3 regions of the Crossiella sp. NPDC003009 genome follow, and region 2 is predicted to be linked to each of the others. Evidence: riboswitches for the same ligand, from Rfam matches in the RefSeq annotation. Region 2 holds a riboswitch; each other region holds the start of a gene.
The links. Region 2 has a riboswitch for cobalamin ahead of ACWDY5_RS28350 (ribonucleoside-diphosphate reductase subunit alpha). Riboswitches for the same ligand answer to the same signal wherever they lie in the genome.

Region 1: linked by a shared signal. The riboswitch ahead of metE (5-methyltetrahydropteroyltriglutamate--homocysteine S-methyltransferase) and the one ahead of ACWDY5_RS28350 (ribonucleoside-diphosphate reductase subunit alpha) in region 2 are both predicted to bind cobalamin.
Region 3: linked by a shared signal. The riboswitch ahead of ACWDY5_RS24450 (putative cobaltochelatase) and the one ahead of ACWDY5_RS28350 (ribonucleoside-diphosphate reductase subunit alpha) in region 2 are both predicted to bind cobalamin.

Annotation. Positions count from the first base shown of each region.
Region 1 is NZ_JBSFUA010000001.1:335,637-338,811, reverse strand. Features, by position in the region: gene ACWDY5_RS01575 (hypothetical protein) at 1-523, shown strand, start outside; gene cobF (precorrin-6A synthase (deacetylating)) at 539-1,360, shown strand; cobalamin riboswitch at 1,395-1,601, shown strand; gene metE (5-methyltetrahydropteroyltriglutamate--homocysteine S-methyltransferase) at 1,722-3,175, shown strand, end outside.
Region 2 is NZ_JBSFUA010000033.1:25,796-28,970, reverse strand. Features, by position in the region: gene ACWDY5_RS28355 (NADPH:quinone oxidoreductase family protein) at 1-736, opposite strand, end outside; cobalamin riboswitch at 844-1,080, shown strand; gene ACWDY5_RS28350 (ribonucleoside-diphosphate reductase subunit alpha) at 1,375-3,175, shown strand, end outside.
Region 3 is NZ_JBSFUA010000025.1:40,221-43,395, forward strand. Features, by position in the region: gene ACWDY5_RS24450 (putative cobaltochelatase) at 1-1,946, opposite strand, end outside; cobalamin riboswitch at 1,980-2,128, opposite strand; gene ACWDY5_RS24455 (cytochrome P450) at 2,163-3,175, opposite strand, start outside.

The DNA.
Region 1 (3,175 bases), on a different contig from region 2:
GCCCGACACCTACGGCGGGCCCGGCGGGTTCGGCTGGACCGGCGGCTGGGACGTGATGGGGCACATGTGGGGCCCGGCCCCCGACCACTTCGCCTGGCACAAGTGGAAGCTGGGCTGGCTGGCCGACACCCAGATCGCCTGCCTGGCCACCCGCGGCGGCACCATCGAGCAGTTGGTCACCCCGGTGGAGACCGAGCCCGGCACCAAGGCGGTGGTGGTGCGGCACGGCGCGAGCACCGCGTACATCGCCGAGGTGCGGCAACGGATCGGACTGGACACCAGGGCCTGCGACACCGGCGTGCTGATCTACCGGATCGACTCCCGCACCGCCAGCGGCAGCGGCCCGGTCCGGGTGATGGATGCCCAGCCGAACACCAGCTGCGGCGGCCTCGGCCTGAACAACGCCCCCTACGACCTCGGACCCGGTGAGGTGGCCACCTTCACCGACTCCGCCAACGGGGTGCGCATCCAGGTGGTGGCCAAGTCCGGCGACGGCTACACCGTCCGGGCCAGCCTGGGCTGAGGCCCGCCGCACCCGATGCCGCACAATCGTCCCCGCAGCGGACGACGGAACGGGGTTCAGGTGGCACGGGTGGTCGAGGTGGTCGGCATCGGGGCGGGCGATCCCGGGCAGGTCACGGTGGAGGCGGTGGCCGCGCTGCGGCAGGCCGACGTGGTGTTCTTCCTGGACAAGCCCGGTCAGGCCCGCGAGCTGTCCGACCTGCGCCAGCTGATCCTGGACACCCACCTGCCCGAGGGCGGGTACCGGGTGGCCAGGGCCGAGGACCCGCCACGGCACCGGGAGGCCGATGCCTACACCGGCGCCGTGGCGGACTGGCGTTCCCGCCGGGCCGAGGTGTGCCAGCGGCTGATCACCGAGCACCTGGGCGAGGACGAGACCGGCGCGTTCCTGGTGTGGGGCGATCCCGCCCTCTACGACAGCATCATCGCGGTGGTCGAGGAGGTGCTGGCCCGCGGCGAGGCAGACTTCGAGGTGCGGGTGCGGCCGGGCATCAGCAGCCTGTCCGCGCTGGCCGCCCGGCACCGGGTCACCTTCAACCAGATCGCCGGTTCGGTGCAGATCACCACCGGCCGCAGGCTGGCCACGGGCTGGCCGGAGCAGGTCGACGACGTGCTGGTGATGCTGGACTCCGGCAACACCTTCCTGCGCTACCGGGACGAGCCAGGGGTGACCATCCACTGGGGCGCCTACGTGGGCACCGCGGACGAGATCCTGGTCTCCGGGCCGCTGGCCGAGGTCGCCGAGCACATCGTGGCCACCAGGGAACGAGCCCGCGCGGCCAAGGGCTGGATCATGGATAGCTACCTGCTGCGCCGCAAAACCTCGGATCCGGTGTGATTCCCGCATCATGAAACAGTTGCGCGCGTTGCGATACGCTCGCCTCGCTGGTGGTTCGCCCGGCCGGTGACGGCTGATCGAGGCAAGAGGGAACCCGGTGGGAATCCGGGACTGCCCCGCAGCGGTGAACGGGAACGAAAGCCGTCATCAAGCACTGCGCGCTGAGCGTGGGAAGCGACGGCCGGTAGGAGCGAGCTCTGCGCCCGTGAGTCCGAAGACCTGCCACCGGCCCGCGCGCCCGCCGGGTGCGCGGAGTCCGGAAGCCTCTCGGGCGGGCTTGCGCGGACGCGGCTTCGTGCCGTCTCCCGCCGGTGTGCCCGCAGGTCGTCCGGACCTCAGCACGCTCGCGAGGAGAGAGCTTGTGACCAGCGGTATCGGCGCCACCGTCCTGGGTTATCCGCGGATCGGTCCACGCCGGGAGCTCAAACGCGCGGTGGAGCAGTACTGGGCGGGCCGCATCGACCGCGACACCCTGCTCGGCACCGCCGCGCGGCTGCGCGCGGCCACCTGGCTGGAGCTGCGCGAGGCGGGCCTGGACTCGGTCCCCTCCAACACGTTTTCCTTCTACGACCAGGTGCTCGACACCGCCGTCCTGGTCGGCGCGGTCCCGGCCCGGTACCAGCAGGACCACGACCTGGACACCTACTTCGCCGCCGCGCGGGGCACCGACGAGGTGCCGCCGCTGGAGATGACCAAGTGGTTCGACACCAACTACCACTACCTGGTCCCGGAGATCGACCAGGACACCCAGTTCTGGCTGGCGGGCGGCAAACCGATCGCGGAGTACCGCGAGGCCAAGGCCCTGGAAGTGGAGACCCGCCCGGTGCTGCTCGGCCCGGTGACCTTCCTCCTGCTGGCCAAGGGCGCGGACCCACTGGCCCGGCTGGACGACCTGCTGGCGGTCTACACCGAACTACTCGGCCTGCTCGCCGCCGAGGGCGTCACCTGGGTCCAGTTCGATGAGCCCGCCTTCGCCGCCGACCGCACCGAGGCCGAGCTCGCCGCGCTGGCCCGCGCCTACGATCGGCTCACCGCGGTGCCCAACCGGCCGAAGCTGCTGGTCACCGGCTACTACGGCGCACTCGGCCCAGCCCTGCCGGTGCTGGCAGGCACCGCGGTAGAGGCCATCGCGGTGGACCTGGTCGCCGGTGGCGCCGAGGGCATCGCCGGCATCCCGGCACTGCGGGAGAAGACCCTGGTCGCCGGGGTGATCGACGGCCGCAACGTGTGGCGGGCCGACCTGCGGCAGGCGGTGGCCACCTCGGCCTCGCTGCTGGGCGCCGCCCGCGAGGTCGCGGTCTCCACCTCTTGCACGCTGCTGCACGTGCCCTACGACCTGGACGCCGAAACCGCGCTGGCACCGGAGGTCCGCTCCCGGCTGGCCTTCGCCCGGCAGAAGCTGCGCGAGGTCGTCCTGGTCGGCAAGGCGCTGCGCGAGGGCGTGGACGGCGACTGGGCCGACCAGGCCGGCCAGCCCGCCGCCGAACCCCGTCACGACGAGGCGGTCCGCGCCAAGATCGCCGCGCTGACCCCGGCCGACCGCACCCGCGCGCCCTACGCCGAACGCGCCGCCGCCCAGGACGCGCTGCTGGGCCTGCCGCCGCTGGCCACCACCACGATCGGCTCGTTCCCGCAGACCGGTGAGATCCGCGCCGCGCGGGCCGGACTGCGCTCCGGTGAGCTGACCGAGGCGCAGTACACCGAGCGGATGCGCGCCGAGATCGCCAGGGTGATCAAGCTCCAGGAGGAGATCGGCCTGGACGTGCTGGTGCACGGCGAGCCGGAGCGCAACGACATGGTGCAGTACTTCGCCGA
Region 2 (3,175 bases):
CACCGCTGGCGAAGCCGACGATGACGATCCGGCCCTCGAAGGCGATCACCTTGGTGGAGGCGCGGAAGGAGTCGCCGCCGACCGGGTCGTAGACCACGTCCACGCCGCGGCCGCCGGTGAACTCCTTCACCGTGGCGATCACGTCCTCCTGCTTGCGGTCGATCACCAGGTCCGCGCCCAGCTCCTTGGCCACCTCGGCCTTGCGCGCCCCGCCGACCACGCCGATCACGGTGGCGCCGGCGGCCTTGCCGAGCTGGATGGCCGCACTGCCAACGCCGCCGGCCGCGGCGTGCACCAGCAGGGTCTCGCCCTCGGCCAGCCCGGCCCTGCGGTGCAGGCCGAACCAGCCGGTCTGGTAGGCGATGTGGAACCCGGCGGCCTGCGCGTCGTCCAGCGCCTCGGGTGCGGGCAGCAGCTCGGTGGCGCCGACCGCCACGTACTCGGCCAGCCCGCCGTGCGGCGGCGCGGGCGTGGCGATGACCCGGTCGCCGACCGCGAACCCACTGGCGCCCTCACCGAGCGCGACCACCTCACCGCAAAGCTCGACCCCCGGAGTGAACGGCAGCGGCGGGCGGACCTGGTACTGACCCCGGCACAGCAGCGCGTCCGGGAAGTTCAACGCGGTCGCGCGGACCTTCACCAGCACCTGTCCCGGCCCGGCGACCGGCTCCGGGACCTCGTCCAGCCGGAGCACGTCCCGCGGCTCGCCCAGCTCGTGCACACGCCATGCCCGCACCCTGCACCTCCACGCACCGTGATCAGTACACCCCCATCGTGTCATGTCCCGCCGACACGCGACACACGGCCATATTGGGTGCGCTTGCGCGGGCTACCCCTACATGTAGTATCCGTTGCGCTGATGGTTCGCCGGGCACGCAAACGCCAGGCGAGGCAACAGGGAACCCGGTGCGACTCCGGGACTGCCCCGCAGCGGTGAGTGGGAACGACCGCCGTCACCGGCCGAGCACCAGGGCCGGTACAGCACTGGACGCCACGGTCCGGGAAGCGACGGCCAGTAGGTGCGCCAGCGCTTGGCGCGTGCCCGCGAGTCCGAAGACCTGCCGTCAGCGGGCGCACCGCCGGTGCGCCTGGTTCGCGGTCTCGTGGGAAGGCCGAGCGGACGACTGGGCGACGCACGCGCGCGCCCCGGTCGGCCCTCGCCTGCCTCTGACTCCGCGGCCCACTGACGCCGACGCTCGCGAGGAGAGACGACCTGTATGACCGCATCGCCTGCGAGCTGTAGCGAGCCTCAGAGCTAAGCCAGCTTCACCCCGCTCTTCCCCAGCGACGGCAACCGAACCCGGCCCCGGGTCCTCGGCCGCCCGGCGCTGCCCTCATCCGTCCAGCACACCTTTTGGAGCAGCTTTCGTGTCAGTGCATTCGCCAGAGATCGCAGCCGGCGCGGTCACGGTGATCCGCCGCAACGGCGCGGTGTCCCCGTTCGAGGCGGCCAAGATCACAGCCGCGATGACCAAGGCCTTCCTCGCCGTGGAAGGCACCGACGCGGGTTCCTCGCCCCGCGTGCGCGAACAGATCACCGAGCTGACCGCCTCGGTGACGCAGGGCCTGCTGCGGCACGCCGGCCCGGACCGGCCGCTGCACATCGAGCAGATCCAGGACCAGGTCGAGCTGACCCTGATGCGGGCCGGGCACCAGAAGGTCGCCCGCGCCTACGTGCTCTACCGCGAGGAGCACAACAAGGCCCGCGCGCAGGCCGCGCCCAAGCCCGCGCCGCGGTTCTCCGTGCGCCAGGCCGACGGCACGCTGGTCCCGCTGGACACCGACCGGCTGGCGCTGGTCATCTCCGAGTCCTGCGCGGACCTGGCGGCGGTGGACAGCGAGGCGGTGCTGGCCGAGACGCTGCGCAACCTCTACCACGGCATCAGCCCGGCCGAGCTGAGCATCGCGCCGGTGATGGCCGCGCGCACCATGGTCGAGACCGACCCGAACTACTCCTACGTCAGCGCCCGGCTGCTGCTGGACAAGCTGCGCGGCGAGGCGCTGACCTTTCTGGCCGGCGAGCAGCGGGTGGCCAGCCACGCGCAGATGGCCGGGGAGTACCCCACCTACTTCGCCGAGTTCATCCGGCGCGGGGTGGAGCTGGACCAGCTGGACACCGAGCTGGCCAAGTTCGACCTGGAGCGCCTCGGCGCCGCCCTGGTGGCCGACCGGGACCTGAAGTTCCAGTTCCTGGGCATGCAGACCCTCTACGACCGCTACCTGCTGCACAGCGACGAGCACCGCTACGAGCTGCCGCAGGCCTTCTTCATGCGGGTCGCGATGGGCCTGGCGCTGCGCGAGGACGACCGCGAGGCGCGGGCGATCGAGTTCTACGACCTGATCTCCAGCTTCGACTTCATGTGCTCCACGCCCACGCTGTTCAACGCGGGCACCACCCGCTCGCAGCTGTCCTCCTGCTTCCTCACCACGGTGGGCGATGACCTGGAGGGCATCTTCCACGGCATCAGCAACAACGCGCTGCTGTCGAAGTACGCCGGTGGGCTGGGCAACGACTGGACGCCGGTGCGCGGCATCGGCGCGCACATCAAGGGCACCAACGGCAAGTCCCAGGGCGTGGTGCCGTTCCTGAAGATCGCCAACGACACCGCGGTCGCGGTGAACCAGGGCGGCAAGCGCAAGGGCGCGGTCTGCGCGTACCTGGAAACCTGGCACATCGACGTCGAGGAGTTCCTCGACCTGCGCAAGAACACCGGCGACGACCGGCGGCGCACGCACGACATGAACACCGCGAACTGGGTGCCGGATGAGTTCCTGCGCCGGGTCCGCGCGGACGGGCAGTGGACGCTGTTCTCCCCGGACGAGGTGCCGGACCTGCACGACTCCTACGGCCTGGAGTTCTCCCGCAAGTACGCCGAGTACGAGGCGGCCGCCGACCGCGGCGAGATCAGGGTGTTCCGCCGGGTGCAGGCCAAGGACCTGTGGCGGCGCATGCTGACCATGCTGTTCGAGACCGGGCACCCGTGGATCACCTTCAAGGACCCGTGCAACCTGCGCTCCCCGCAGCAGCACTCCGGCGTGGTGCACTCCTCGAACCTGTGCACCGAGATCACCCTGAACACCACGATCGACGAGGTCGCGGTGTGCAACCTCGGTTCGGTCAACCTGGCCCAGCACGTGACCGCCGAGGGCATCGACCACGCCCGGCTGGAGAAGA
Region 3 (3,175 bases), on a different contig from region 2:
GCGGACAACTCGTCGAGGCTCAGGCAGGTCGCGCCCAGGGCGAGCGCGAGCCGGGCGGCCAGGTCGAGGCGGACCATGCCGTGCTCGCAGTCCACCACGATCGCGGCCACGCCGTCGGCGGCCAGCAGGGCGGCGGCGCGCAGGGCGTCGCGGACCGGGTCACCGTGCACGCCGACGGTGGCGCGGCCGTCGGTGACCACGACCAGCAGCGGGCGGCGGCGCGGGTCGCGCAGGCGTTCGGCGGCCAGGGTCTTGCGGGCGCGCAGCAGGCCATCGGCCAGCGGGGTGCGGCCGCCGGTGCGCAGCCGCTTGAGCCGGGCGGCGGCCGCGTCCACCGAGGAGGTCGGCGGCAGGGTCAGCTCGGCGCCACCGCCGCGGAAGGTGACCAGGCCGACCTTGTCCCTGCGCTGGTAGGCGTCGCGGAGCAGGGACAGCACCGCGCCGCTGACCGCGGACATCCGCTTGCGGGCGGCCATCGAGCCGGAGGCGTCCACCGCGAAGAGCACCAAGTTGCCCTCCTTGCCCTCGCGGACCGCGCGGCGCACGTCCTCACCGCGCAGCAGCAGGCCGGGTCCGGTGCGGCCGCGGCCGGCCTGGTGCGGGGCGGCCGCGGCGACGGTGGCGGACAGGTGCAGGCCGTGGCCGTCCACTGTGGACGGACGGACCACCCGGCCGAACTCCGAACGGGACCGGGACCGGCGGCCGGGCGCGCCCTCGCCGAGGCCGGGGACCTGGAGCAGGCGGGCGCGGAAGGCGGGGGCCGGGGCGGCCGGGGCCTGTTCGCCGCCGCCCGAGGGCTGGTCGCCGGAAGGGCTGGACTGGTTGTCAGGAGCGGGCTGCTGGCCGTCGGCGGGCGGGGTGGCGTTGTCGCCGTGGTCCTGGCCGCAGCCGGGGCCGTTGGGGTCGTCATCGGGGTCCGGCCGCGGCGGTTCGGCTTCCTCGGCCGCGGCGGCGAGGGCCTGCTGGAGCTGCTCCTCCTCCAGGCCGGGCTCGTCGAAGGGGTCACGGCGCTTGCGGTGCGGCAGGGCGAGGCGGGCGGCGACCTCGATGTCGCTCGCGTCGACCTCGGCCGCGCCGCGCCAGGCGGCGTGCGCGAGCGCGGTGCGCGCCACCACCAGGTCCGCGCGCATGCCGTCGACCTCGAACGCGGCGCACAGCGCGGCGATCCGGCGCAGCTCCACATCGGGCAGCACGACCGCTGACAAAGCAGCGCGGGCGGTGGCGATGCGGGCGGCCAGGTCGCGGTCGTCGGGGGCGAAGCGGGCGGCGAAGGCGGCCGGGTCGGCCTCGTAGGCCAAGCGGCGGCGGACCACCTCGGTGCGGGTGTCGGTGTCGCGGGCGGCGAGCACGGTGACGGTGAGGCCGAAGCGGTCCAGCAGCTGCGGCCGCAGCTCGCCCTCCTCCGGGTTCATCGTGCCGACCAGCAGGAAGCTGGCCGCGTGCGAGATGGACACACCTTCGCGCTCGACGTGCGCGCGGCCCATGGCGGCGGCGTCCAGCAGCAGGTCGACCAGGTGGTCGTGCAGCAGGTTGACCTCGTCCACGTAGAGCACGCCGCGGTGCGCGGCCGCGAGCAGGCCCGGCTGGTAGGCGCGGACACCCTCGGTGAGCGCGCGTTCCAGGTCCAGCGAGCCGACCAGGCGGTCCTCGGTGGCGCCGACCGGCAGCTCGACCAGCCGGGCCGGGCGGGTGGTGGCCGCGCCGTCGTGCGGGGCGTCCGGACAGTTCGGGTCGGGGCGGGCCGGGTCGCAGGCGAAGCGGCAGTGCTCGACCACGTCGGCCGGTGGCAGCAAGGCGGCCAGGCCACGCACGATGGTCGACTTCGCGGTGCCCTTCTCCCCGCGCACCAGCACCCCGCCGATGCCAGGGTGGACGGCGTTGAGCAGCAGGGCGAGCCGGAGGTCGGGATGTCCGACCACAGCGGAGAACGGGTAGCCGACGGTCATGCGCGAGGTCCTTCCTCGGGTGTCCACGCCCGGGTCGGGAGGCCGAGGGGGACGAGTCTCCTGACTCCCGGAACCGTTCCTGACGAAACCGTTCCGGTCACAGTGGCGGGACCGTCCCGGACTCGCACCGGGTTCCTCGCTCACCCCTCGCTGACAAAGCAGTTCGCATCGTCGCACACGATCAGGCGACTCAGGCCGTCTCGCTGATCACGCTTGTCATCGGGTGGCGAGCACGCGCAGCGGGGCGCGGAAGGAGAGCAGGCCCAGCATCGGCGGTTCCGGCTCCAGCAGGCGCAGGTGTGGCAGGCGGCTGGCCACCTCGGTGAGCACCACGGCGGCCTCCGTCCTGGCCAGTCCGGCGCCGAGGCAGAAGTGGCGGCCGTGGCCGAAGGCCAGGTGGCGGCGCGGGTCGGGGCGGGCCGGGCAGAAGGACTCGGGGTCGGCGAAGACCTCCGGGTCCGAGCCCGCGCCGGCGAGCAGGAGCAGCAGGTGCGCGCCCTGCGGCACCCGCACCCCGGACAGGGTGGCCGGGCGGGCGGCGACGCGGCGCCAGGTGTTCACCGGCGGTTCGCGGCGCAGCACCTCCTCCACGCAGGCCGCGGCCAGCTCCTGGTCACCGGCGGCCAGGCGCGGCCAGAGGTCGGTGCGCGGGATGAGCCGGTGCAGCAGGGTGCTGAGCAGCTGGCTGGTGGTCTCCTGACCGGCGATGAGCAGGAAGTAGCAGACGCCGACCGCCTCGGCCACGCGCAGCGGCCGGTCGCCGGGCGCGCGGTGCGCGGCGAGCTGGCCGAACAGGTCGGGGCTGCCGGGGGTGGCGGCGCGGATGCGGGCGGCCAGCCACTGGTGGAACTCCCCCGCCGCCTCCGCGAGGGCCTGGTGGCGGCCGGGGCCGGGGCGGCCCCAGAACAGTTCCAGCGAGGCCGCGCTCCACGCCTTGAGCACCGGCAGGTCGACCCCGGTGATGCCGAGCAGCTCCAGCAGCACCCGGCAGGGCAGCTCCGCGGCCAGCCCGGCGACCAGGTCGAACTCGCCGCTGGCCGGCAGGCGGTCCAGGTACTCGGTGGCGAGGGCGCGGATGCGGGGTTCGGCGGCGCGCACCTTGGCCGGGGTGAAGTAGCCGGCGACCAGGCGGCGCAGGCCGGTGTGGCTGTCGGTGCCGTTGTTGGCCAGCGTGGGCGGCAGCGAGAACCGGGCCCTGGCCAGCACGCGCAGCTGCGCCGGCGGGACCG